DNA from 3 places in the Halomonas sp. HAL1 genome. Region 2 is predicted to be linked to each of the others. Evidence: predicted binding sites of a transcription regulator. Region 2 holds the regulator's gene; each other region holds the start of a gene.

Region 1 (7,506 bases), 1.8 Mb from region 2:
TTAAAAACGCGGGCTCTACCATGCAAGAGATTGTCGTTAGCATCACTCGTGTAACCGATGTATTGAGCGAAATTACCGCCGCTACGCGTGAGCAAAGTGATGGCATCAACCAAGTCAATATTGCCGTGTCCGAACTTGATCGAATGACGCAACAGAATGCCGCCATGGTGGAAGAATCCACCACTGCAGCTGAGCAGCTAAAAGATCAGTCACTACGCTTGGCAGATGCAGTGGGTGGATTCAAACTCTCAGAATCAGCATCTGCTCCGTTATCATTAAGCAACGCCAGGGCCTATGCCACCTAATCTCAAGAGCAAAGTGAGCGGGGATTTTACGGAATCGGCGGCAGCGCAATATCGTCGCTGCGTTTAGCCCCGGCAGTCATTTCACGGCATAGCCGCAAGAACTCGCGCACACCGGTGGTGAGGTACTTGTGGCGGTGCCAGATAAAGGTGAATTGACGCTTTAGATCCAACTCCGGCGTGGGCAGCGGCACCAAGCTGCCGCGCCGGAAGGCATCGCGCAGGGCTAGACGTGAGACACAGCCAATGCCCAGCCCTGATTCCACGGCGCGCTTGATGCCTTCGGTGTGTTCCAGCTCCAACAAGGTGTTAAACCGACTGCGGCGGTGTCGCGCAGCGTGCTCCAGCGTCATACGGGTGCCGGAGCCCTCTTCGCGCATAATCCAGTCCTCACGCAGTAGCTGTTCAAGCTCAAGATGCTCACGGCCTGCCAGTGGGTGACGCGGCGAGCAGAACACGCATAGCTCGTCTTCGACCCACGGCTGGCTAATGATCATCTCATCGTCGCACTGCCCCTCAATCAGTCCTAAATCCAACGAATGCTGGCGAACCCCTTCGATAATATGGCGCGTATTGCGCACTGCCAGGCGTACACGGCTGCCAGGGTGGCGCTGCATAAAATCGCTGATAAGCAGCGTGGCTAGATAGTTGCCAATGGTTAGCGTGGCGCCTACCTCCAGCGACCCAACCCCCTGCTGGCCGCGCAGGAGTTCTTCTATCTCTTCCCCCCGATCGAGCAGCGCCACCGCTTTGGGCAACAGTTGAAAGCCCAGTGCGTTGAGCTTTAAGCGCTTGCCGATGCGATCGAGCAGCTGGCAATCGAACTGCCGCTCCAGCTCGGCAAGCGCGGTACTGGTCGCTGACTGAGACATGGAGAGCGCCCGCGCCGCATGGGAGACGCTCTCATGCTGAGCGACCGCTACAAAGACTTCCAACTGCCGCAAGGTGTAGTGCATAGCGTCTGACCTGTATTTGATCTATATCTATTTTTCAGATAAGTGTTATCAATATAATTCGCTTAACAGATATACCACCCTTTGCTTAGACTTGTTGGCAACTTATTAAATCATTTTTATTCTTTTTAAGAATATGATCGATGCGGTGTAACGCCAGCATCGACTAATGGAGAACCGGCATGAGTAAGTTTGCTCTGGAAGAAGTGCTTAGCGTTCATCACTGGAACGATACCCTGTTCAGCTTTCGCACCACACGCGAGCGCAGCCTGCGTTTCAAAACCGGTCAGTTTGTGATGATTGGTCTGGAAGTGAATGGCAAGCCGCTAATGCGCGCTTACTCGATTGCCAGCCCCAACTATGAAGACCACCTTGAGTTCTTCAGCATCAAAGTGCCCGACGGCCCGCTGACCTCACGCCTACAGCACTTGAAAGTGGGCGATCAGATCATGGTCAGCCGCAAGCCAACCGGCACGCTGGTCACCGATGATCTACTGCCCGGTCGTAACCTCTACATGCTTTCGACTGGTACTGGTCTGGCGCCGTTCATGAGCTTGATCCAAGACCCAGACGTTTACGAACGCTACGAGAAAATCGTGCTGGTACACGGTGTCCGCGAGGTCTCTGAACTGGCTTACGCCGACTTCATCACCAAAGAGCTGCCTGCGCACGAGTATCTGGGTGAAGATATCACTGAAAAGCTGGTCTACTACCCCACCGTTACCCGTGAAGAGTTCCACACCATGGGCCGCCTGACCGACCATATCCGTACCGGTAAGCTGTTCGAAGATACCGGATTGCCGCCCATCGATCCGCGTCAGGATCGTGCCATGATCTGCGGTAGCCCCGCCATGCTAGACGATACCAGCGCACTGCTTGATGAGCTGGGTCTAAATATCTCGCCGCGCATGGGCGAGCCGGGCGACTACGTGATTGAACGCGCTTTCGTCGAAAAGTAAGTTAACCACTAGCCATTAAAAACCCCCGCTACTCGGTTTGAGGATATAAACCGGCTAGCGGGGGTTTTGTATGCTGGCGTCTTTAAACGGCGTCTTTACCGGTTTCACCGGTACGGATACGTATCACCTGCTCTAACGGCATAACAAAGATTTTACCGTCGCCGATTTTACCCGTGTTAGCGACTTGGGTGATGGCATCAATCACCTGCTCGGCCATATCGTCGTCCACGGCGACTTCCAGCTTCACCTTGGGCAGGAAGTCCACCACATACTCAGCGCCACGATACAGCTCGGTGTGCCCTTTCTGGCGCCCAAAGCCCTTCACTTCTGTCACCGTAATACCCTGCACGCCGATATCGGAGAGCGATTCGCGCACATCATCGAGCTTGAACGGCTTGATAATAGCTGTGATCAATTTCATTACCATATCCTCTAACTGGGTGGCCGTAATGGGGTCGGGTTGCACGGCTGCTGGTAAGGCAACCGATAACCGCTAACCACCAGCATACACCGCTATCGGCAGAGAATAAAAAAGCCTCCCACTTTAGGGGAGGCTATAAGGAGCACACCAGCTCACTAGGTCAGCATTAAATTATTTCTTAATACCGCTGTTTATTTCTTAATACCAAACTCTGGGTAGGCTTCGAGACCGCACTCAGCGATATCAACGCCTTCATACTCTTCTTCTTCGCTAACCCGGATACCCATGATGGCTTTCAGGATCACCCATACCACCAGGCTTGCCAGGAAAACCCAGCCGAAGATACCGGCGATACCGATAATCTGGGCACCAAAAGACGCACCGTCGTTATTCAGCGGCACCGCCAACACACCCCAGATACCGACAACACCGTGAACCGAGATCGCGCCGACCGGATCATCCAGTTTCACTTTATCAAGGGTGACGATGGCAGCGACCACAATGATGCCGCCAATCGCGCCGATAATAGTGGCGCCCAGTGCGGTCGGAGAGAGCGGATCAGCGGTGATTGCCACCAGGCCCGCCAGCGCACCGTTCAGTGCCATGGTCAAGTCCGCTTTACGGAACCACAGTTTGGCCAGAATCAGTGCCGCAATCACACCACCTGCCGCAGCAGCATTGGTATTAACAAACACTTGCGCCACGTTATTCGCAGAATCGACGGCCGCCAGCTTGAGCTCGGAACCACCGTTAAAGCCGAACCAGCCCATCCACAGAATGAAGGTACCCAGCGTTGCCAGCGGCATGTTGGCACCGGGAATCGCGTGGATAGAACCATCTTTGCCATATTTGCCTTTACGCGGCCCGAGCACGATGACACCAGCGAGGGCTGCAGCTGCACCGGCAAGGTGCACAATGCCTGAGCCTGCATAGTCAGAGTAGCCAACTTCAGACAACCAGCCGCCACCCCACGTCCAGTAGCCAGACACCGGATAGATAAACGCGGTCATTACCACTGCAAAGGCCAGGAATGCCCACAGCTTCATACGCTCGGCCACGGCACCCGACACAATCGACATGGCGGTGGCGACAAAGACTACCTGGAAGAAGAAGTCAGAACGCATGGAGTAGTAGGGGGCGTCATCGCCGCCTGCGGTCACCGCATCAACGCTGTTTTCAGCGCCAATCAGGAAACCCAGGTTAGGTAGGAAGCCGCCAGCGCTGCTGGAGTACATGATGTAGTAGCCCACCAACAGGTACATGGTGCAGGCAATCGCAAACAGCGCGATATTTTTGGTCAGAATTTCAGCGGTATTTTTGGAGCGTACCAGGCCCGCTTCCAACATGGAGAAGCCTGCGGCCATCCACATCACCAGCACGCCGCAAATTAGAAAGTAGAACGTATCGAGCGCGTAGCTCAAATCAGCTAACTCATTCATGAGGTGTTCCCCGTTATTCTATGAGAAGTTATACGCAAAAGACGGCTCTGCAGCCCTGTTCGCGTGGCGTCCGTTATACGGCGTCAGCGCCGCGCTCACCGGTGCGGATACGAATCACGTCTTCCAGTGGCGTAACAAACACCTTGCCGTCACCGATTTTTCCGCTGTTGGCTGCGCTGCAGATGGCATCCAGCACGCTTTCTAAACGTGCATCGTCAACGGCCACTTCCACTTTTACCTTGGGCAGAAAATCGACAACGTATTCGGCGCCACGGTACAGCTCGGTATGCCCTTTCTGACGGCCAAACCCTTTAACTTCAGTAACGGTGATGCCCTGAACCCCGTTGTCGGCTAGTGCCTCACGAACATCGTCGAGCTTGAATGGCTTGATGATAGCGGTGATGAGTTTCATCCCGGATCTCCCCTGCTGGATAAGTCCTGCTAGATTGGTAGCGGCACAGCCGCCAGAATAAGCACCTGAACCGTTAATGCGCATACCGTGCCAGCTGACTTTTTTTACTTATAAGTCAGCTAATTAGACAACAAGGAAAGTCTTTCAAAGCGCTTAATCTCGTCAAATCCATCGTCACACCACGGCTATTGCACCAAAAAAAGGCGTAAGCAAATGTTGCCTGCTCCATTTCGATGCAAGCCACCCGCTGAGCAGTTAATCCATTCGACGCATGCGAATTCGTCAACTGTTGCGTATCCTTACGGGTAAGCCGTTTTTATATATGTTCATTTAGTGAGTTATTAAGGAGAGAGCAGCTATGGCGCCTCAAGACCGCATCAGCCGACTGGCCCAGCAGATTGGCGACCGTTTACAGAACGCCTCTCAGGCACCGGAAGATATACAAAAAGGCGTACAGCAAGTCGTGCGTGGCGCCTTCGACCGCCTAGAGCTTGTTTCCAGGGAAGATTTCGATATTTTGATGGACGTACTGCAGCGCACGCGTTCGCGGGTAGAGGCGTTAGAGCGCCAAGTGGCTAACCTTGAAGCAGCCGTTGAAGCCTCCACAGCGCCAACCACCACGCCAGTAGAAGCAGAAGTACCACCAGTGCCTACCCCAGAGCCAGACAGTGACAGCAATGAAGACGAAAAACCGACCAAACGGTAAACCCATTTACTGCTCAGTCATTTAGTTAACGGTTATCGGCAATAGCGTGACATCACCTATTGCCGACGTCTGCCGTCATGATGGTCGCCTTGCTCTATCATGTCCTCTCAGCCCTCCCTATCTCCATAAATACGAATCAATATCATTGACATTTTATCTGTCAATATTATCTTCCTGGGCTAGCAGTTATCTTCAAGCGCCATTAGTTCTTTGATAGTGGAACCCTTGAGAAAGGCGACCTGGTACAAACAAGTCGCGTGCAAGCACCAAGATAGGTCAAACCGGTGCCGACATCGCTGTGGGGTGGCCGTTGCCAGCGCAGACTTTTTCATTTTGAAGAGTCGTCTTGCCTACTGATGCGCCAATTTGATGCATATCATTGAAAACGATAGCGCATGACCTATGAAAACACTCGCGACTCACCCGCCTGTAAACCAAACACAGCAGACCCTGACGTCGCAGTCGCTGGAACAATTGGGATTGCGCCTCGGCATCACCTGCACCTATGTTTGCAAACAATAAATATTATCGTTTAAATACAGCACTTATTTTTCGGATGGCCTCTCATCACCATGCGCCACACCACCGCGCTCTCAAGACTCACACGCTGCGGGCTGTTCGCCGTTTGTCTAATGGCCTTTTCGACTGCCCAGGCTCAGTGGGCAACGGTTGACTGGACGATAGCCGAAACCTTGCTGGCGATTGACGCGCCTGTCAGTAGCGTCGCCCAGCAGAGTGACTACCACCAGTGGGTGGGTGAGCCTCGCATACCCGAGAGTGCCACCGATATGGGGCTACGTACCCAGCCCAACTTTGAGCTGCTGGCACAAGTGCCACCAGAACAGACGCTTATTTCACCCATGTTTGCGGGTTTGACGCCACGCCTGGAGCGAATCGCGCCGGTCACTTCGTTCGCGCTCTACTCCCCCGGCACCGACACCTGGGAAGAGATGCAAACCCTCACTCGCCAGCTAGGCGAGTTAACCGAGCACCAGCCCCAAGCAGAAGAGCTAATTAACGACACCCAAGCCTTGATGGCTAGCCTGCGCAAATCACGCCCCCTCTCACAGTCAGAAATCGCGCCGCTGCTCATGATTCAGTTTATGGATGCCCGCCACGTGCGAGTGTTTGGGGACAACAGCTTGTACAACGCCGTGCTGGAGCAGCTCGACCTCCCCAATGCCTGGGATCAAACCACCAATGCCTGGGGATTTGCGCTGGTAGGGGTTGAGGCGTTGGCGCGTTACCCCGAGGCAACGCTGGTGATCATCGACCCGTTGCCTGCCGGAGTTGAAGAGCAGCTTTCCAAAAGCGGTCTGTGGCAGCATCTTCCCAGCGTCAAAAACGACAGGATAGTTCGCCTGCCGCCGGTATGGAGCTTCGGCGCGCTTCCCTCCGCCCAGCGGTTTGCTCGCGAACTGACTACGGCGCTAGATGCATCGGCTGTGGTGAACGCCCCCTCTACTGATTAGCAAGCCATGAGGCTACCAAAGCGTTCTTAATTACGTTAGTTTAAATACTTAAGATAATGTAGGTTTCGCCAAGCATTAGCTTAAGTCCGTACGAAAAATCAGCGAGGGAATGCAATGACGCTAGCCATTGTCGCCACGCGCGCAGGCGTAGGTTTGGACGCACCCGCGGTGCATGTTGAAGTGCATCTGGCTAATGGCTTACCGGGCCTGACGTTAGTGGGCTTACCCGAAACCGCCGTCAAAGAGAGCCGTGAACGGGTGCGCAGTGCATTGGTCAATGCGGGCTTTGATTTCCCTAATACGCGACGCATCACGTTAAACCTCGCCCCCGCTGATCTTCCCAAAGAGGGTGGCCGCTTTGATCTACCTATTGCATTAGGCATTTTGGCCGCCTCTGGGCAAATTCCGGTGGAAGCATTGGAAGGCATGGAGTGTGCCGGCGAGTTGGCCCTAGATGGCAAACTGCGCGCAGTACCGGGAATCCTACCCTTTGCCCTGGCTACGCGACGGGCGAAAAAAGCGCTGATTATTCCCCGCGACTGCGCCGATGAAGCGGCCTTGGCGGGCGATCTGCCGGTGCTGCCTGCCGACACCCTCTGGCAGGTCGTGGCGCACTTGCTCGATCAAGAGAAGATTTCCCCGCACAAACTCAGCGCCTCGGTGAAAACCACCGCCCCGGTGGATGACCTCGCCGATGTGCGCGGCCAACAGCAAGCGCGGCGTGCGCTCGAAGTCGCCGCGGCCGGTGGTCATAATCTTCTATTCGCAGGCCCGCCAGGCACCGGCAAAACCATGCTGGCCAGTCGCCTACCCGGTATTCTGCCGCCGCTTTCAGAAGAGGA
Region 2 (7,506 bases):
TTCCCATTCTCTTACGTAACGTAAATAGCGCCTTACGAGATAGCCGATGAACATCTTGCCCATCAATCACTATCCGCCCACGCTCAGGGGTCAACTGCCCGCCGATTAGCTTAAGCAGTGTGGTTTTACCAGTACCGCTTGGCCCCATAATCGCGGTTACTTTGCCGCGAGGAATCGTCATATTTATGCCGCGAAAAATCTCGTGATCGCCACGTGAAAAATGGAGGTCTTCAATTTCAATAAATGGAGCATCTATCATGGATCAGTTGACTCTTAACGAGGCGCACTTGGGTTAGCCATCATACCCTACTTGCGGCTATCGCGATTATAAAACAGTGTTTCTAAAACATTATCAAACATTGTACTATAACGCTACAAAACACGTCGGTACGCTTGAGTGTTTCTACTGGCCTACCCATTTATTGATAGCGAACCGGTAGCAGGCCGCCTTATCGTCAAAACGCACCCGGGCTAACGTCTCCAACTACTATCTCAACGACTGCCTATAAAGGGTGCCAAGATGTTATTCTTGGTGGTTACTACTTTTTATATGTTCAAGGATTAAGAGAAAACGCTATGCGCCAGCCTCTCGCTCCACCCAGCCTACTACGCGAAAGTGCATTGCGTACGCTGCAAATTGAGCAGGCAGCCATTGGCGGCCTTCAAGCCAAACTAGACGAAAGTTTTGACCGTGCCTGCGAGCTAATTCTCGCCTGCCAAGGCCGCGTGGTGGTGACCGGCATGGGCAAGTCGGGGCATATCGCAGGTAAGCTGGCGGCCACACTTGCCAGCACAGGCACACCAGCTTTTTTCGTTCACCCTGGTGAAGCCAGCCACGGCGATTTAGGCATGATCACCCGTTCCGATGTGGTATTGGCGCTGTCTAACTCGGGTGAAACCGCCGAAGTCACTGCGCTCTTACCGCTGCTTAAACGCCTGGGTACGCCGCTAGTCAGTATGACAGGCCGCCCCAACTCCACGCTGGCTAAACACGCTGATGCGCACCTGAACAGCGGCGTAGAGCGTGAGGCATGCCCGCTCGACCTGGCCCCCACCAGCTCCACCACGGCGGCGCTCGCCCTGGGCGACGCTCTGGCTGTGGCGCTGCTGGAAGCGCGCGGCTTTACCGCTGAAGATTTTGCCCTTTCCCACCCTGGTGGCAGCTTAGGCAAACGCTTGCTGCTGCGCGTTAGAGATCTTATGCACGACGGTGAGCGACTGCCCCAAGTCCCCCTGGGAAGCCCGCTGCGCGACGCGTTATTGGAAATCACCCGTCAAGGGCTAGGCTTTACCTGCGTGGTAGATAGCGATGGCCGCCTGGCCGGGGTATACACTGACGGTGACCTTCGACGCACGCTCGACCAGTTTCACAACCTGCGCGATGTCATCGTTGACGATGTAATGACCCGGCCGGGCAAGTGCATCGGCCCCGATATCCTTGCGGCGGAAGCGGTACGCATCATGGAAGAGAGCCGCATTACGGCGCTAGCAGTGGTTGATGAACAACAGCGTCCTATCGGGGCGCTACATATGCATGACCTGCTTGCCAGCGGCGTTATTTAAGACAGCGGCGTCATTCAGCAATATTACCGACCCGCTTTACGAATTTATTGATAAGGAGGTTCTATGACCTTACCTAATGCGCTACTTGATCGACTCCGCCGCGTGCGCCTATTAGCGTTGGATGTTGACGGCGTACTGACCGACGGCCGCCTCTACTTCCAGGCTGACGGTATCGAAATCAAAGCATTTCATACTCAGGATGGTCATGGGCTGAAGCTTCTCAAGCGAGTGGGTATACATGTAGCGCTGGTGACGGGCCGCGACTCTCCCATGGTGAGCCAGCGCGCCGCATCACTGGGCATCGACCTGGTCCATCAAGGCTGTGAAGACAAGCTTGCCATCCTGCGCGGGCTTTGCCAGCGTCTCGATATAGAGTTAGAGCAGGTGGCCTACTGTGGTGACGACCTACCTGACTTGGCCGCTATTAAGCGTTGCGGCGTCGGCATTACCGTCCCTAATGCGCCCGATTACATGCATACCCACGCCGACTGGACCACGGAACGTCTAGGTGGCCACGGTGCCGTCCGCGAAATCTGCGATACGCTGCTTGAAGCTCAAGGGCACTGGAGCGCGGTGCTCGACACCTACCTGCACGGCCGCAATTAAATGGTTAAACGCTTTAAAGTACGCATCTGGTTAGCCGGACTGGTGATTGCCTTAGGGGCTTTATTGGTATGGCTTGACCCCCGCGGGCCTCAAGACATTAGCATCGATCCCGACGCGCAGGCTCAAGAGCCAGGCCACGTACTGGAAAATGCTGAAATCACCCTGTTCGGCGATAACGGCAACGTTATGCAGTCGCTAAAAACGCCGCGGCTTATTCATACGCCGCAGCGAAGCGAAACCTGGACGGAAGAACCTCAAGCGGTACTGTATGATAGTGAGAATCGTCAGTGGCTGGCTAGCGCCGAAGTAGGCACGCTCAACACTGTTACACAGGCCCTGCTGATGTCTGGCTCGGCCAGACTGATCGCCCCGGATGAAGGCTGGCAGCTTGATACCGAGCTATTGCATTATGATGGCCTTAATCAACATGCTTGGAGTGAAACACCGGTATTACTGCAGCAACCACCCCAGCAAATGAGCGCTTCACGTATGGACGCGTGGCTTAACACCAGCCAGGTCCGCCTAAATGATAATGTGCGCGGCACACACCCCCCGGCCACGCAACCTTAAGAGGAGCCGCCATGAAAGCCATTATTTATACAGCCCTTTTCTCCACCACTCTTTTTGCCCTCACGATGCCGTTATCGGCAATGGCCCAAACGTCACAACAAGCCCCTGTAGAAGTAGAAGCCGACCGCTTAGATCTGGACCAGCGGGCGGGCACCGCCGTTTACACCGGGGATGTAGATATTCGCCAAGGCGAAATGCAGTTGCGAGGCGAACGGGTAGAGATCGAACGCAACGAGGCTGGCGAACTATCGAAAGCGACATCCACCGGCGAACGCGCCTACCTGCGTCATCAAGTTGAAGGCCAAGATGGCCCCACTGAAGGCTGGGCGCGACGGATTATTTATCACGTCGCTGAGCGCCGCGTAGAGCTGATTGACCAAGCCGAGCTGATCCAGCTCGAGGATACGTTCACCGGCGGGCGCCTTGAGTATTTTATTGACCGTGAAGTGATTCAAGCACGCTCTGACGTTGACGGCAGCGAGCCCCAGCGCATACGTATGACCCTTCAGCCTGAACAATAGGGAGCCAAGCCTTGGCAACTACAGACACTGCGCCAATCAAAACCCTATATGCCCATCACTTGGCCAAAAGCTATAAGCGACGTCGAGTCGTTAAAGACATCAATTTAGAGATCTCCCAAGGCAGCATCGTGGGCTTACTGGGCCCTAACGGCGCGGGCAAAACCACCTCGTTTTATATGATTGTGGGGCTGGTGAAATCCGATGCTGGCAAAGTGGGTATCGACGATGTAGATCTAACCCGCGCCCCAATGCATGAACGCGCTGCGGCGGGTATCGGCTACCTTCCGCAAGAAGCGTCTATTTTTCGTAAATTATCGGTTGCCGATAATATTATGGCGATACTCGAAACACGCAAAGAACTCAGCCGTAGCGACCGCGAGCAGCGCCTGGAAGCGCTACTTGAAGATTTTCACATTACCCATATTCGCGACAACCTGGGCATGAGCCTTTCAGGCGGTGAACGCAGGCGTGTGGAGATTGCTCGCTCACTGGCGACAGAACCCGCATTCATTCTGCTGGACGAGCCCTTTGCTGGCGTAGACCCCATTTCGGTGGGCGAGATCAAAACCATTATTCGGGCATTAAAGCAGCGCCACATCGGCGTACTGATTACCGACCACAACGTTCGCGAAACCCTGGATATTTGTGATATCGCCTACATCGTGGGCGATGGTCAAATCATCGCCAGCGGCTCTCCAGCCTCGATACTCACTAACCAGAAAGTGAGGGAGGTTTATTTAGGCGCTGATTTCCGCCTCTAGCTTATTTTTCACTTCTAATTAGCGCTCTACAACAACTTTACTACCAATGGCATGCTTATTGCACTTGCACCTGAGACCTACTCGCACTAGGGTGGAGCATTCTGATTAACGAGTGGTTCTCAGATGGTCATGAAAGCTTCTCTTCAACTGCGCATGGGCACACAGCTGACCATGACACCTCAGCTGCAGCAGGCCATTGCCCTGTTACAGCTATCAACGCTGGACTTACGTCAAGAAATTCAGCAGGCCCTAGATGCCAACCCCATGCTGGAACAAGAGGATGAATTTGGCGAACAGGCTGTCAGCGAGCCCAAAGAGGAAGAGTGGTCAGAGAGCATTCCCACCGAGCTCTCGGTAGATAGTGACTGGTCTGATACCTACCAAGATATGGGCAGTCACGGTGGCACCAGCAGCGAAGGACCTGATTTTGAGCGCCAAGCGGCTGGCCAGAGTCTTCATGGGCACTTGCTGTGGCAGCTAGCCATGACTGATTTTGGCGCGCGAGAGCAACTTGTCGCAGAAAGTCTTATCGACGCGTTAGATGCTAATGGCTATTTAACTCAGCCGCTCAACGACATACGTGAAGGGCTTCGCGCTCAAGGTATCGACGGGCTTAGCCAGCGCGAAGTAGAAACCATTCTGCTTAAGCTTCAGCAATTTGAGCCAACAGGAATATTCGCCCGCGACCTGCGGGAGTGCCTGATGCTGCAGCTGGCCACTCTTCCCGATGATACGCCGTTGCTGGTTCCTGCCCGCCGCTTAGTACGGCAGTTTCTGGAAGCGCTCGGCAAAGATGACATGCGCTTACTAAAACGCCGCCTGGGACTCGATGATAACCAGCTGGCTGATGTCATTCTCCTCATTCGTAGCCTTGATCCACGCCCGGGCAGCGCCTATGGCGATACCGATGATAGTTATGTAACGCCCGACCTGGTCGTACGCCATGACCACGAAGGCTGGCACTTAGAGCTCAATCCTGAGGCATTGCCAAGGCTGCGCATTCAGCCCGACTACGCAAGCTTAATAAAGCGTGCGGATAAAAGTCAGGACAATCAGTTTTTAAAAGAACACTTGCAGGAAGCACGCTGGCTGATCAAGAGCCTCTCTAGCCGCAACGATACGCTACTGCGCGTTGGACGCGAGATTATCACCCGGCAAATTGGCTTTTTAGAACACGGCGAAGAAGCCATGAAGCCGCTCATATTGGCCGATATCGCCGAGGCCGTGGAAATGCACGAATCGACTATTTCCCGGGTAACCACTCAGAAATTTATTCATACGCCTCGCGGCGTATTTGAACTCAAATACTTTTTCTCAAGCCAAGTCAGCGGCCAGGATGGAGACAGCCATTCAAGCACCGCTATCCGCGCTCGGCTTAAGAAATTGGTTCAAGAGGAGCCGCCAGGCAAGCCGCTTTCTGATAGCCGCTTAGTCACGCTATTAGGAGAGGGGGGAATTCAAGTAGCGCGTCGAACGGTGGCTAAATACCGTGAAGCCATGGGCATTCCCTCCTCTAGCGAGCGACGTCGTTTGCGCTAGCACAAATCAACGTTTTAGGGAAACTCTCGACAAGGGCTTTGCAACGCGGCAAAAAGGGTTACAATCGAAGTACAGTCCGATGGATAAGGAGTACGTCAATGCAAGTTAATATCACTGGTCATCACGTAGAACTGACTGACGCCTTGCGTGACTATGTCAACGAAAAGCTTGAACGTGTAGAGCGCCATTACGACAACATAACCACGGTGCAAGTCACCTTATCTGTGGAGAAAGAGCGCCAGCAGGCCGCCTGTACACTGCACGCAGCAGGTGCTGATTTACATGCGGAAGCCCTAGACAGTGATATGTACGCCGCTATTGACGCATTAGCGGACAAAATTGATCGGCAACTCGTTAAACATAAGGAAAAAGCACAAGCTCGCGCCCAAGGCGCAGGCGTGCGTTAATTCAATGACGTTGGAAACCATACTCCCCCCGGAACGGGTTCTCTTTGACGTACCCGGGGGCAGCAAAAAAAGGGTGCTGGAATTTTTCAGCACCTTTATTGCCCAAAATATCCCCAGTCTGGACAGCCAAGAAGTGTTTAGCCGTTTAATTGGCCGTGAGCGCTTAGGCAGTACCGGGATTGGTAACGGCGTGGCTATTCCCCATGCGCGTAGTCCTCACTGCTCGGCCCCGATTGCTGGTTTTTTAAAACTCGCAGAAGCGATTGATTTTGATGCTATCGACGGCGACCCGGTGGATCTGGTGTTTGTATTGCTAGTTCCAGAAGAGGCTGATGACACACATCTCTCTCTGCTCGGCCAGGTAGCTACCATCATGAACGATGCGGATACGCGTCAGAAACTGCGTAAAGCAGGCAGCCAGCGCGAACTACTTGAGTTGCTTACCGCTAAAATTCGTGAGCAAACAACCTCCTGAAAGCCTAAACCTGCCAAGCGGTACTCAACGGCAGGTTGTTTTGCGCTCGCCACCCTTAACGCAGCTTGATCAAAGCAAAGAGAGACTCTATGCAACTTGTGATCATTAGCGGCCGCTCTGGGTCAGGTAAATCTATCGCCTTACAAGCGCTTGAAGATCTTGGCTACTATGCGATTGATAACCTCCCTGCCATGTTGCTGGGGTCGTTGGTGGACGAATTACGCGACCAGGGCGACCGCGCCCATTTGGCGGTCAGTATTGATGCCCGTAACTTGCCTGGCGCCCTGGCACGACTGCCCTCTTTATTAGAGGATTTGCGGCAACGTAAAATTGATTTTCAAGTGATCTATCTGACCACTGATGCGCGCATCTTACTTGAGCGTTACTCCGCAACACGGCGGCGGCACCCGCTGACGCGCGATAGCGAAATGACGCTTGAAGAGGCTATCAATAAAGAAGAAGAAACGCTGCTCGACATTCGTGATCTAGCCGATTTATTGATCGATACCTCGCGGCTATCAGTTCACGATTTGCGTCGTCGCATTACCGACCAAGTCGCCCATCAGCGGCGCGACAAGCTCACGCTGACGCTTGAGTCGTTTGGTTATAAGCGCGGTGTACCGTTGGATGCTGATTTGGTTTTCGACGTGCGCTGCCTGCCAAACCCATATTGGGACCCAACGCTACGCCAATTCACAGGCCGCGATGCGAACATAGTGGCCTTCTTAAGCGGTTATCCTATCGTAGACGCCATGACTAACGATATTCAGGCTTGGCTTGAGCGCTGGCTGCCCGCTTACCAAGATAGCCAGCGTAGCTACATGACTATCGCGATTGGCTGCACCGGTGGGCAACACCGCTCGGTCTATATGGTCGAACAGCTAGCAGAGCGATTAGTACACAGTATGGGCGAAATTCAATTACGTCATCGCGAGTTAGGCTTGCAGTACACATTAAATGAACAGCTAGCTGCTCCGCCCGCCAGCACATCCCAAACCGACGAGCAGCAAGCAACTTCTTAAGCGCTTCTATCCATTAATGACACCACTCGGCGAAAAGGAACC
Region 3 (7,506 bases), 1.4 Mb from region 2:
CCGGCAGATATTTTCCAACTGCCGCACGTTACCGGGCCACGGCAAGCGCGTTAGGTGGGCTTCCGCTTCACTGGTCAGCACTTTGATATCGGTAGTCAGCTCTTTCGCCGCTTCGGCCAGAAAGTGCCGGGTTAAACGCGGTATATCTTCGCGCCTTTCAGCTAGTTTCGGCAGGTGAATACGGATCACGTTCAGGCGGTGGAACAAATCCTCCCGGAAGCGGCCATCTTCGACCAATACTTCTAGATTTTGGTGCGTAGCGGCGATGATTCGCACGTCCACTTTGACCGGCGTATGCCCCCCGACGCGATAGAACTCACCATCCGCCAGCACGCGCAACAGCCGTGTTTGGGTTTCCGATGGCATATCGCCTATTTCATCTAAAAACAGCGTGCCGCCGTTGGACTGCTCAAACCGCCCTTGGCGCTGCTGCGCCGCGCCCGTAAAAGCACCCTTCTCATGGCCAAACAGCTCCGATTCGATCAAATCGCGAGGAATAGCCGCCATGTTCAACGCAATAAAGGGTTTACCGGCACGCGGGCTATGCTGATGTAGCGCCTGGGCAACGCGCTCTTTACCCGTCCCCGACTCCCCGTTGATTAACACCGTGATATGCGAGTGAGAAAGGCGGCCAATGGCGCGAAACACCTCCTGCATCGCAGGCGCTTCACCGATAATCTCAGCGTTTAAGCCTTCAGGCACGGCGACCGGGCGTTGGCGTTCACGGGCATGTGCCACGGCGCGGCGCACCAGTGCCAGGGCTTCATCAACGTCAAACGGTTTGGGCAAGTATTCAAACGCCCCGCCCTGATAGGAGGCGACGGCGCTGTCTAGGTCGGAGTGCGCGGTCATCACGATCACCGGTAGATCGGGGTGCGCCTCGCGTACTCTCGCCATTAAGTCCAGGCCGTCGATGCCTGGCATACGAATGTCGGTGACCAGCACGTCGGGAGGGCTTTCCAGTAAACGCGCAAGGGCTGTATCTGCACGCTCAATACACTCAACGTCGAGATCGGGCTGCGCCAAGGCGCGCTCCAGCACCCAGCGGATAGCGCGGTCGTCATCGACAATCACCACCCGCGCAACATCTGTACGTGTAGCCTCAGTCATGACGCTTCTCCGGTAAAATTATTACCAATGGAATCAGTAAACGAAATTCGGTATGTCCGGGTCGTGAGTCGCATTCGATCAATCCTTGATGTTGGTGCAAAATCGACTGGGCGATCGATAACCCAAGGCCGCTGCCTTCAGCGCGTCCTGATACCATCGGATAGAACAGCGTTTCCTGCAGCGTATCGGGGATGCCTGGGCCGTTATCAATCACCGAGACTTCACTGACTAAACGGTGGCGTTCCGCTCCGAGGGTAAACTGACGCCGGGCGCGGGTGCGCAGTATTAAGGTAGGTTCAGGGGTTTGCGCATCGCTCATGGCTTGCACGGCGTTACGTGCAACGTTGAGGACCGCTTGAATCATCTGCGATTCATCGCCGGAAAGGTCGGGCAAACTGGGGTCATAATCGCGGCTAATAACAACGCTGGGATGCTCGGCAATTAACAGCGCGCGTACACGCTCCAACACCCGGTGAATATTGACCGGCTCATGCTTAAGCACACGGTTAGGGCCCAGCATGGAGTCGACCAAGTCGCGCAGCCGATCCACCTCTTCCACAATGATATGGGTATATTCGCGCAGCGCCGGATCGTCTAAATCCCGTTCTAACAGCTGTGCAGCACCACGAATCCCACCGAGTGGGTTTTTCACTTCGTGAGCAAGCCCACGGGCCAATATCTTGATGGTTTCTTGGCGAGTGGTCAGCGCCTCTTCACGCGAGATCTGCATTAACCGATCCCGCGGCTCCACTTCTAACAGTAACTCGTCGTCCGATAGCGGCGTCACGGTGTAGTCGACCGTCAGCGGCTCACTGTTCAGCGGCGTAATACGCGCTTCTCGCTGGGTGTAAGGATGAAACGCATCCCGCGCTTTAGCCAATACCTCATCGATGCTGTCAACACCGCCCAGAAGCGTATCTAGGCTGATGCCGTGAACGCGGCTTAAGCTAACCGCTAGTAAGGCTTCAGCGGCAGGGTTCATCCAGCGCACACGCAGCTCGCCGTCCAGCAGCAGTACCGCCGTGGTGAGATGTTCAAGCAAACGCTGATGCATGGTGGTGTCCTGAGAAATTACGTCTTCCATCGCCGTTGCAGACCTACAGGTGGATAATCAATGAGGGAACTGCAAAAAGCGCGCCAATTATGCATTTATGCCTAGTTGCACGGCTTGCGGGCATAGCCATAAAAGAAGATGGATCGTTTTAGCGCAATCACCGCGCCAAATGCCTCCATAACCGCACCAATTTAGTGCATTCGAGATTTCAACCACCCGGCCTAAGGCACCGTAATGGTCACCGCGGGCGTACGGTGCTGTAAACGCTGACTACTATCCAATAGCTCTGCTTGAAGCTCGTGCTGCCCCGCAGGAAGCCCTGTTAACCAGAAAACATCACTGTGCAGCGCGGTCTGGCTAATCTCTCCATTCACTATCAGCCGCACTTGGTGGTCATCGCGTAGCGGAGGCGCAATGGCCACTTCCACCGCGGTGCTTCGCTCCGGCAGCCGTGCGCCTTGCTGGGGCAGCGCAATCGAAAAGTGGTCATAAGGCATAAAAGGCTGCCCTGGCTTGCCACGTGGGCGCCCAGTAGCGGGCGTGGCCACCCTGGCCGTAGCCGCGCTTAACCCAGGCGGCAGGCTTGGTAACGGTGCCAATTCCAACGCCTCCCCGCCGCGGCCAGGGTTATCGGTAAACGTAACATTGCCGTGCTCATCAATGACCCTGAAAACCGTTTGCCCGAAAGCCGCACCTGAAATGATGGCCGCCCCGATGCCCAGTGCAGCGACCATCAAGAAGCTAATCGCGCACGTGGTTAGCTTACCCATACTGCTCCTCACACTTGTCACAACCTCAATAACGACAAAACCCCGCCGAAGCGGGGTTTTGATACTATTTTTATCAACTGTTACCACCGCGAGGGTGATGGTAACAGCTAGGTGCTAAAAGCGCTGATTAGCAGCTGTAGTACATATCAAACTCGATGGGATGCGTCGTCATACGGATACGCTCCACTTCTTCCATCTTGAGCTCGATGTAGGCATCGATCATTTCGTCGGTGAACACGCCACCTTCGGTCAGGAACGCACGGTCTGCGTCGAGAGCTTCCAGTGCTTGATCCAGGCTGTGTGCTACGGTCGGTACTAACTTGCCTTCTTCTGGCGGCAGGTCGTACAGGTTTTTATCCATAGCATCGCCAGGATGAATCTTGTTCTTGATACCGTCGATACCCGCCATCAACATGGCAGAGAATGCCAGGTACGGGTTGGCAGTCGGATCAGGGAAGCGAGCCTCAACACGCTTGCCTTTCGGGCTAGCGGTGTAAGGAATACGGATAGAGGCAGAACGGTTACGAGCACTGTAGGCCAGCATTACCGGCGCTTCAAAGCCAGGTACCAGACGCTTGTACGAGTTGGTAGAAGCGTTAGTAAAGGCGTTTAGGGCACGGGCATGCTTGATGATGCCGCCGATGTAGAAAAGCGCCATTTCAGACAGGCCAGCGTACTCGTCACCGGCGAACTGGTTCTCACCACCCTTCCAGAACGACTGGTGAACGTGCATACCAGAACCGTTGTCGCCTACCAGCGGCTTCGGCATAAAGGTCGCCGTTTTGCCATACGCGTGCGCCACATTGTGGATCACGTACTTCATTTCCTGAACTTCGTCAGCTTTTTTCACCAGCGTGTTGAATTTAACGCCGATTTCGTTCTGACCCGCGTTGGCAACTTCGTGGTGGTGAACCTCGACAGTCTGGCCAATCGCTTCCAGGGTGTTACACATCGCGCCACGAATATCGTGGAAGCTATCAACCGGGGGAACCGGGAAGTAGCCGCCTTTAACGCGCGGGCGGTGGCCCAGGTTGCCGCCTTCTACTTGGCTATTGGTCGCCCATGCGCCTTCATCGGAGGTGATTTTGTACATGGAGCCCTGAATGTCAGACTTCCAATGTACTTCGTCAAAGATAAAGAATTCAGGCTCAGGACCGAAAAACGCGGTGTCGCCCAGGCCAGTAGACTCTAGATAAGCTTCAGCGCGCTTAGCGATGGAGCGCGGATCACGATCGTAGCCCTGCATAGTGGCCGGCTCGATGATGTCGCAGCGCAGAACCAGCGTCGCATCTTCGGTGAAGGGGTCGAGATAGCCAGTGCCATCTTCCGGGCGCAGAATCATGTCGGATTCGTTGATGCCCTTCCAGCCTTCGATAGAAGAGCCATCAAACATCTGGCCATTCTCAAAGAATTCTTCGTTCACATCGCGAGCAGGCACAGTAACGTGCTGTTCTTTACCGCGAGTGTCGGTGAAACGCAGATCTACCCACTTAACATCATGTTCTTCAATTAGCGCGAGAGTCTTGGCTGACATAGAGTCCTCCGGTATGAGCGTGGCTTAAAGCTAACGACTGTAAGCTACCGATAAATGTGTTGTTCGACAAAATACGCGCTAAACCGCACGTTTGTCATTCTTGTTCGCTCAACGTTTGCCTGACATTAGTGAACAAATCGCTCAGCGAGCATTTCAAACCGGCTATCGTTTTAGCACGTCGTAGGACTTATGCCTACGGCCCGCTAGCCGCTTGCAAATATAATGCAGAGAGCATGCCAACTCTGCACCAATATGGCATAGAAAAACAGCAACCAATTGTTTTATAACTGTTAAAAAGTGGATCAGGATGCCTCTTGATGACGCAAAGCGGCTAAATACAGGTTCGGAAGCTGTTTAAGAAAGCCATGGCGCACCAATACAGAGCAAAAATAATGTCTTACGCGCCAATTAAGTGCATTAATAATAATGACCCCTCTTTTTTGGCTCGCAAGTTTTTTTACTTGCTACGCAAATAAGCCAGCTACTACAATAAATTACAATTTGATAGATTTGCTCACAATCGGAGTCGGCAAATGGGATCGGTTTGCTTTATCGTTGATGCCATGGTGACGGGTAACATGTTGCCACGCCACTTAAAATCCATACGTGATTCTGGCGTAGCCGACCACTTGCTGCCCATTTTGGTAACGAGCACGCAAGCCCATGCGCGTCTCAGCTCGATTGAGCAGCGTTACCACACTCATTGTTTGATCACCCCCAAGCTACCACTAGGCGCACGCCTCAATAAAGCAGCCTTTGCCAGCCAAGCTGAGTGGTTAATTATTGCACTGCAGAAACAGCCACTGCCTGCCAGCCTATGGGGCTCACTCTACCCGCAATTAAACACCTACAGCCTTGATGCCTTAATTGTTGGCCTTGCTCAGCCGTCATTGTCCAAACGCATCCTGCGCCGCTTATTGGCAAGCACGCTGCTGTTACCGCCCTACATAGCCGTCAGGCGGGTCTGGCTTGAGCGCCTGGGTGGATTTGATCCCGAGCTGGATGACGGCAGCGCGATTGACGATTTTTTACAGCGCTTGCATGACTGCCCCACTCGCCTAAAAACGTACAGCGGCCGCTTGCTTAGCCAAGCGGATGAACACACGCCCGCCATACTGCCTAACGACCCGGATCTCGCTTACACATCGAAGCGGTAAGCCGTGCCTTTCGACTTATGCACTAACGTTTTCCCATTAACGTACCTTCAAGCGCTTGCCGAACAGCATCGCTCCCAGCGTGGTGGTATTCGCCAATTTATTAAGGGCCACCGACCCGACGAGCCCCACGACGATGAGTACCAGCGCATACACGCCAATCGGCAACGAAAAAGGCTCAATCACCAGATCGGCAAGCACAAAGAACATGGGGTGGGCCAAGTAAATCCCAAACGAATACGCATTGATGTGGCGTACCCACAACGGCGCCTGGCGCCCAGCCAAATAACGCATGGCACAAAGCGTAAACAGCACGAAGAACGGAATCACCCACACCTCTTTGGATGAAAACGCCAGCCACCCCGCAAACGTCGCCGCTATAATTAGCGCCACCAACAGCACCAACCACGCTGGGTGCGCCAATTGCTGCATCCAGGTGGGCCGCTCAGTAAGGACGCCCTCTGGGGCTAGCGGGTAATAGCGCACTAGCACCAGCGCCAGGAAAAACACATAGATCCACCCCAACGGGGCGATCCACAGCAGGTAGCCGGGCAAATCAACATCAAACCAATAAGCCAGCCCCCAATACGCCATGCTGATAACGCAGGCACCCCACAGCCATGGCACCGGATTCAAGCGCCACAGCTGCCAGCGGGTAAACAGCCAATAAGCCACGTAAAACTGCATCGCAATGATCAAAAAATAGCCATGCCAGCCCGCATAAACGTAATACTCGATAGCATTAGCCACGAACCCCACCGGCTCATCCGACGCCTGTTGGCTTAACCACTCAGCGGTGGAATAAATAAAGCCATACACAAAGTACGGCACCATCACATACTTTACACGCTGAGTAAGAAACCCCTCCGGCACGGATTTATCGTAGCGAACAGCAAACACAAAGACCGATATAAACAAAAAGATTGGCGTACCCAGCACCAGCGGCAGGCGCATTAAATCAGTGGCGACATTATCAAGGCGCTGATTGACGTGATCTAATAAATGAAACAAAAAAACGGCTATACAGCCGTAAGCGCGCAACCAATAGATCTCTTCAACTTTTCGCATTGGGCCTCCCGCCGCTACATACGCCTAACCTGCTATTCTGCATTACTACTTTGTGTAACTATTCTGCGTGCCTGCTCTGCATGACGAGTCTGCAGAACGAGTCTACATAGCTACGATGAACAACCGGTGCCGTTGCGCTGTCCGACTTTATTAAACTATTTTAATTCCGGAGAAAACGTGTTCATCCCAAAGCCACCTTTCCTCTCCTACCGGTGTCGCACCCTACTCACCACTTTTATTGGGTGGCTAACACTCAGCGGGCAAAGCTTGGCAAGCGACGTTGAGCATCATCATTTTTCCTCACCCACCCTCGGTTACGACTACCCCTATAGCGTGTATTTACCTGATAATTATGACACCCAGGCGACCGCACCCTATCCCGTCATTTACATGCTACACGGCTCCTTTGGTACCGACCGCGACTGGGTTTCCCGCGGCAATTTACAACAGGTAGCCGACAGGTTAATTCGCGCAGGGCATATACCCCCAGCAGTTTTCATTATGCCCGGTAGCCGCAGCTGGTGGGTAGATGGCCACAACGAACCCGCCCGTAGCGCTTTTTTTAATGACCTAATGCCCCACGTGGAAGCTACCTATCACGTTGGGCAAGAACGCCACCTACGTGGCGTAGCGGGGCTTTCCGCCGGTGGCTACGGCGCGCTTAACTTCGCCCTAGAACGGCCTGATTTATTTGCTGCCGTAGCGGCGCTAAGCCCCGCAAGCTACGTCCCCCTACCACCGCGCAACTCCTCCGCCTGGCGCCACCCAGCCTTTATAAATGACCAAGGGCAATTTGACCGCGAGCTTTGGGAAACC

What was found. Region 2 encodes sigma-54, which starts transcription at its own class of promoters, with help from an activator protein. Its sites were predicted from a motif close to TGGCACNNNNNTTGCTNT; they were not measured.
Region 1: a site for sigma-54 is predicted at 4,562-4,579, ahead of Q3Y66_RS18770 (P-II family nitrogen regulator). Genes of this name have one in related genera too.
Region 3: a site for sigma-54 is predicted at 4,690-4,707, ahead of glnA (glutamate--ammonia ligase). Genes of this name have one in related genera too.

The regions. Positions count from the first base shown of each region.
Region 1 is NZ_CP130610.1:4,040,618-4,048,123, forward strand. It holds gene Q3Y66_RS18745 (methyl-accepting chemotaxis protein) at 1-305, shown strand, start outside; gene Q3Y66_RS18750 (LysR family transcriptional regulator) at 332-1,258, opposite strand; gene Q3Y66_RS18755 (ferredoxin--NADP reductase) at 1,438-2,214, shown strand; gene glnK (P-II family nitrogen regulator) at 2,297-2,635, opposite strand; gene Q3Y66_RS18765 (ammonium transporter) at 2,827-4,074, opposite strand; gene Q3Y66_RS18770 (P-II family nitrogen regulator) at 4,148-4,486, opposite strand; gene Q3Y66_RS18775 (accessory factor UbiK family protein) at 4,845-5,192, shown strand; gene Q3Y66_RS18780 (ABC transporter substrate-binding protein) at 5,765-6,664, shown strand; partial or broken gene Q3Y66_RS18785 (YifB family Mg chelatase-like AAA ATPase) at 6,779-7,506, shown strand, end outside.
Region 2 is NZ_CP130610.1:1,554,323-1,561,828, reverse strand. It holds gene Q3Y66_RS07345 (ABC transporter ATP-binding protein) at 1-259, opposite strand, end outside; gene Q3Y66_RS07340 (KpsF/GutQ family sugar-phosphate isomerase) at 577-1,563, shown strand; gene Q3Y66_RS07335 (HAD family hydrolase) at 1,627-2,169, shown strand; gene lptC (LPS export ABC transporter periplasmic protein LptC) at 2,170-2,739, shown strand; gene lptA (lipopolysaccharide transport periplasmic protein LptA) at 2,751-3,260, shown strand; gene lptB (LPS export ABC transporter ATP-binding protein) at 3,272-4,021, shown strand; gene Q3Y66_RS07315 (RNA polymerase factor sigma-54) at 4,145-5,560, shown strand; gene raiA (ribosome-associated translation inhibitor RaiA) at 5,659-5,967, shown strand; gene Q3Y66_RS07305 (PTS sugar transporter subunit IIA) at 5,972-6,442, shown strand; gene rapZ (RNase adapter RapZ) at 6,532-7,464, shown strand.
Region 3 is NZ_CP130610.1:194,286-201,791, reverse strand. It holds gene ntrC (nitrogen regulation protein NR(I)) at 1-1,110, opposite strand, end outside; gene glnL (nitrogen regulation protein NR(II)) at 1,103-2,164, opposite strand; gene Q3Y66_RS00935 (DUF4124 domain-containing protein) at 2,386-2,934, opposite strand; gene glnA (glutamate--ammonia ligase) at 3,062-4,468, opposite strand; gene Q3Y66_RS00925 (hypothetical protein) at 5,002-5,625, shown strand; gene Q3Y66_RS00920 (acyltransferase family protein) at 5,662-6,690, opposite strand; gene Q3Y66_RS00915 (esterase family protein) at 6,868-7,506, shown strand, end outside.